One region of the Streptomyces sp. WAC07094 genome, then DNA from elsewhere that is predicted to be linked to it. Evidence: predicted binding sites of a transcription regulator. Region 1 holds the regulator's gene; the other holds the start of a gene.
The links. The regulator HrcA, encoded in region 1, represses chaperone genes, less so after heat shock. The targets are predictions, from matches to a motif close to TTNGCACTCNGNNNNNCNGAGTGCNAA.
Positions count from the first base shown of each region.

Region 2: groL (chaperonin GroEL) is a predicted target of HrcA. The motif match lies at 1,350-1,376, and genes of this name have one in related genera.

Region 1 covers NZ_JAVMJZ010000001.1:5,610,679-5,613,079, forward strand. Annotated here, with positions in the region: gene RCR19_RS24760 (DUF3097 domain-containing protein) at 1-218, opposite strand, end outside; gene hrcA (heat-inducible transcriptional repressor HrcA) at 813-1,832, shown strand; gene dnaJ (molecular chaperone DnaJ) at 1,833-2,401, shown strand, end outside.
Region 2 covers NZ_JAVMJZ010000001.1:4,603,168-4,605,568, reverse strand. Annotated here, with positions in the region: gene groL (chaperonin GroEL) at 1-1,187, opposite strand, end outside; gene RCR19_RS20375 (cold-shock protein) at 1,498-1,701, opposite strand; gene RCR19_RS20370 (MoaD/ThiS family protein) at 2,151-2,401, opposite strand, start outside.

The sequences.
Region 1 (2,401 bases):
ACCCGGCCCTCCAGCAGGAAGCCACGCGGTTCCAGGGGGAACACCCGGTGCTTGCCGAAGCGGTCCTCCAGGGTCACCGTGCCCGCCTCGCAGCGGATCACCGCACCGCAGAAGCCGGTGCTCGGCTCCTCGACCACCAGACCGGGGTCCGCCGGGACCTCCGGCACGGGCTTGGGCTTCTTCCACGGCGGAGTCAGGTCCGGCGAATACTGGCGCATTCGGATGACGATAGGAGAAGCGCGAACCCGGAAGGCGTACGAGGCGCCACGACACGCCGGAACGAGCCGCCTGCCCGCGGCTCGCGGGACCGGGCCCCGTGGAGGGCCACCGACATCTTCCGCTTCCCGGGTCGAGGCGTCGGGCGGGGACGAGCGCTCCGGACGACCTCGCGCCCATGAGCGCGAGATGCGTCACACGCCGGTCCGTGCCGGCGGGCGCCGCAGGCCGCGCCGCCCCGGCGTGCGGGCTGCGCCCTCGTCCGGGCGCCCGACCCCGCCCGGCCCGCGACGGCCCGCCCGCACCTCCGCGCCCGGTCCGGCCGTGCGGTTCCGGACCGGGGGTGGTGGGCGCCCGGTCCGGAACCCTTTCCGCAACACGGCCGTGCGGTGACGCCGTCAGCGGGCGGCCGCCCGGCGTGGACACCCCGGGACAGGTCGGTACACGTCGGTACGAGGGGGCGGCACACATGGGTACGACGGCGCTGCCGCCCTTGCCGGGGGCGTACCCGACCGCCGTACACTTGCTCCGGGATGTTGGCACTCGCATGCACAGAGTGCCAGGGAAGCGCCAAGGGGACACTGGAGGTGTGCGCGATGCTCAGTGAACGCCGGCTCGAAGTGCTGCGCGCCATCGTCCAGGACTACGTGGGAACCGAGGAACCGGTGGGTTCCAAGGCCCTCACCGAACGGCACAAGCTCGGCGTCTCCCCGGCCACCGTCCGCAACGACATGGCCGTGCTGGAGGAGGAGGGCTACATCGCCCAGCCGCACACCAGCGCCGGACGCATCCCCACGGACAAGGGCTACCGACTCTTCGTCGACAAGCTCGCGGCCGTCAAACCGATGAGCCCGCCGGAGCGCCGCGCGATCCAGAGCTTCCTGGAGAGCGCCGTCGACCTCGACGACGTCGTCACGCGTACGGTGCGGCTGCTCGCGCAGCTCACCCGGCAGGTCGCGGTCGTGCAGTATCCCTCGCTGACGCGCTCCACGGTGCGCCATGTGGAACTGCTGTCGATGGCGCCCGCACGTGTGATGCTCGTGCTGATCACGGACACCGGCCGGGTCGAGCAGCGCATGATCGACTGCCCCGCGCCGTTCGGCGAGGCGTCGCTGGCCGATCTGCGCGCCCGGCTCAACAGCCGGGTCGCCGGCCGCCGCTTCGCGGACGTCCCGCAGCTGGTGCAGGACCTGGCCGAGGCCTTCGAGGAGCCGGAGGACCGCAGTACGGTCGCCACGGTGCTCTCCACTTTGCTGGAGACACTGGTGGAGGAGACCGAGGAGCGGCTGATGATCGGCGGAACCGCCAATCTCACCCGCTTCGGGCATGACTTCCCTCTCACCATCCGCCCCGTTCTCGAGGCGCTCGAGGAGCAGGTCGTGCTCCTCAAGTTGCTGGGCGAGGCGAAGGATCCGGCCATGCGGGTGCGTATCGGTCACGAGAACGCGCACGAGGGACTCAACTCCACGTCCGTCGTCTCCGTGGGCTACGGTTCGGGCGGCGAAGCAGTAGCGAAACTTGGCGTGGTCGGACCGACCCGCATGGATTACCCGGGAACGATGGGAGCGGTACGAGCGGTGGCACGGTACGTCGGACAGATCCTGGCGGAGTCGTAAGTGGCCACGGACTACTACGCCGTACTCGGCGTGCGCCGCGACGCGTCGCAGGAAGAGATCAAGAAGGCGTTCCGTCGGCTCGCCCGCGAGCTGCACCCGGACGTCAACCCCGATCCCAAGACGCAGGAGCGGTTCAAGGAGATCAACGCCGCGTACGAGGTTCTCTCGGACCCGCAGAAGAAGCAGGTCTACGACCTCGGTGGTGACCCGCTGTCCCAGGCGGGCGGCGCCGGTGCGGGCGGCTTCGGTGCGGGCGGTTTCGGGAACTTCTCGGACATCATGGACGCCTTCTTCGGCACGGCGTCGCAGCGCGGACCGCGCTCGCGTACCCGCCGGGGCCAGGACGCCATGATCCGGCTCGAGATCGAGCTCGACGAGGCGGCCTTCGGCACGACCAAGGACATCCAGGTCGACACGGCCGTCGTCTGCAACACCTGCAACGGCGAGGGCGCCGCGCCCGGCACCTCCGCGCAGACCTGTGACATGTGCCGCGGCCGCGGCGAGGTCTCGCAGGTCACCCGGTCCTTCCTGGGCCAGGTCATGACGTCCAGGCCGTGCCCGCAGTGCCA
Region 2 (2,401 bases), 1.0 Mb from region 1:
TCCTCGATGCGGTGCTTGCGCTCCTTGAGCTCCACCTCGGTGGCGGCACCGGCCTTGATGACGGCCACGCCGCCGGCCAGCTTCGCCAGGCGCTCCTGCAGCTTCTCGCGGTCGTAGTCGGAGTCGCTGTTCTCGATCTCCGCGCGGATCTGGTTCACGCGGCCCTGCACCTGCTCCGGGGAGCCGGCGCCGTCGACGATCGTGGTCTCGTCCTTGGTGATGACGACCTTGCGGGCGCGGCCCAGGAGGTCCAGGGTCGCGTTCTCCAGCTTGAGGCCGACCTCCTCGGAGATGACCTCGCCGCCCGTGAGGATGGCGATGTCGCCGAGCATGGCCTTGCGGCGGTCACCGAAGCCCGGGGCCTTGACGGCGACGGACTTGAAGGTGCCACGGATCTTGTTGACGACCAGGGTCGACAGAGCCTCGCCCTCGACGTCCTCGGCGATGATCAGCAGCGGCTTGCCCGACTGCATGACCTTCTCCAGCAGCGGGAGCAGGTCCTTGACCGAGGAGATCTTCTGGTTGGCGATCAGGATGTACGGGTCGTCGAGGGCCGCCTCCATACGCTCCATGTCGGTGGCGAAGTACGCCGAGATGTAGCCCTTGTCGAAGCGCATGCCCTCGGTGAGCTCGAGCTCGAGACCGAAGGTCTGCGACTCCTCGACGGTGATGACGCCTTCCTTGCCGACCTTGTCCATGGCCTCGGCGATCAGCTCGCCGATCTGGGTGTCGGCGGCGGAGATGGAGGCCGTGGAGGCGATCTGCTCCTTGGTCTCGACGTCCTTCGCCTGCTCCAGCAGGGCGGCGGAGACGGCCTCGACGGCCTTCTCGATACCGCGCTTCAGGGCCATGGGGTTGGCACCGGCGGCCACGTTGCGCAGGCCCTCGCGGACCAGCGCCTGGGCGAGCACGGTCGCCGTGGTCGTACCGTCACCGGCGACGTCGTCCGTCTTCTTGGCGACTTCCTTGACCAGCTCGGCGCCGATCTTCTCGTACGGGTCCTCGAGCTCGATCTCCTTGGCGATGGAGACACCGTCGTTGGTGATCGTGGGGGCACCCCACTTCTTCTCGAGGACGACGTTGCGGCCCTTGGGGCCGAGGGTCACCTTGACGGCGTCCGCGAGCTGGTTCATGCCGCGCTCGAGGCCTCGCCGCGCCTCCTCGTCGAACGCGATGATCTTGGCCATGTGAAGTGGTCCTCCCAGGACTGGGGGTGATTACTTCGGACCGCGCCCGCGCCCGCGACGGACGGCCTCGGCCGGAGGTTCCCTGCCCCACCCGGTCCGCGGCCTCACCGACCCGGTCCTTCTTTTTTGTCACTCTCACCTTCAGAGTGCTAACGCCAATGATTAGCACTCGCCCCGTCCGAGTGCAAGGCGCGGCCCCGTGAAGCAGGCCCCTGCGCCCCGGCGCGCCGCCGGACAGACCGAGGGGCTCGCACCCCAACGGGATGCGAGCCCCTCGACACGTCGATCAGTTCAGTCGTCGGCGCGTGCTTCAGCCGGCCAGTCGGACCATGTCCGCCTGCGGCCCCTTCTGACCCTGCGAGATCTCGAACTCGACCCGCTGGCCCTCTTCGAGGGTGCGGTAGCCGTCCATCTGAATCGCGCTGTAGTGGACGAAAACATCCGCACCACCGTCGACCGCGATGAAGCCGTACCCCTTCTCCGCGTTGAACCACTTGACGGTGCCCTGAGCCATGCCTAACTCCCCTATTACTGGCCCTTGCACAGATCCACACTTCGCGGATCCGGGTCAGACCTCACCCCCCAACGGTTGGGGGCGTGCGCCGGAACGCGTCGACCGCGGCTGAATGTATCTGTCCAACTGCCGTCTGCAACAGGTCAATCGGACGAGAATTCAGGGCATGACCGGTCGGGAATGTACGAAGAATTCGTCCGAATTCAGGGCAAGTCGGGCCCCGTAAAAGGAATGAATGGCGCAAAAGCCCTGCGCACTTTGGCTACTTCTTATCGGGTGCGCGGCAGCGACCGGAGGTGCCCGACGGAGAGAGCGGGAACACGTTCCCCAACTGTACCTCGCTCAACCATGCAGAATTGCCCCCTCCGCTTGTCTCACGGAGAGGGCAATTCGATGAACTCTCGGTGACGTGCATTACCGAGGGTAACGATCACGCGGCTGAACGACCGTCAGCCACCCGCCACGGCCGGGATGATGGAGACGCCGGCGCCGTCCGGCGTCGCCGTCTCAAGACCCTGCTCGAAGCGGACGTCGTCGTCGTTGACGTAGACGTTGACGAAGCGGCGCAGCTTGCCCTGGTCGTCCAGGACCCGGGCGGCGATGCCGACGTGGTTCTTCTCCAGGTCGGCGATGACCTCCGCCAGGGTCCCGCCCTCGGCGGTCACCTCGGCTCGGCCGGCGGTGTAGGTGCGCAGGATGG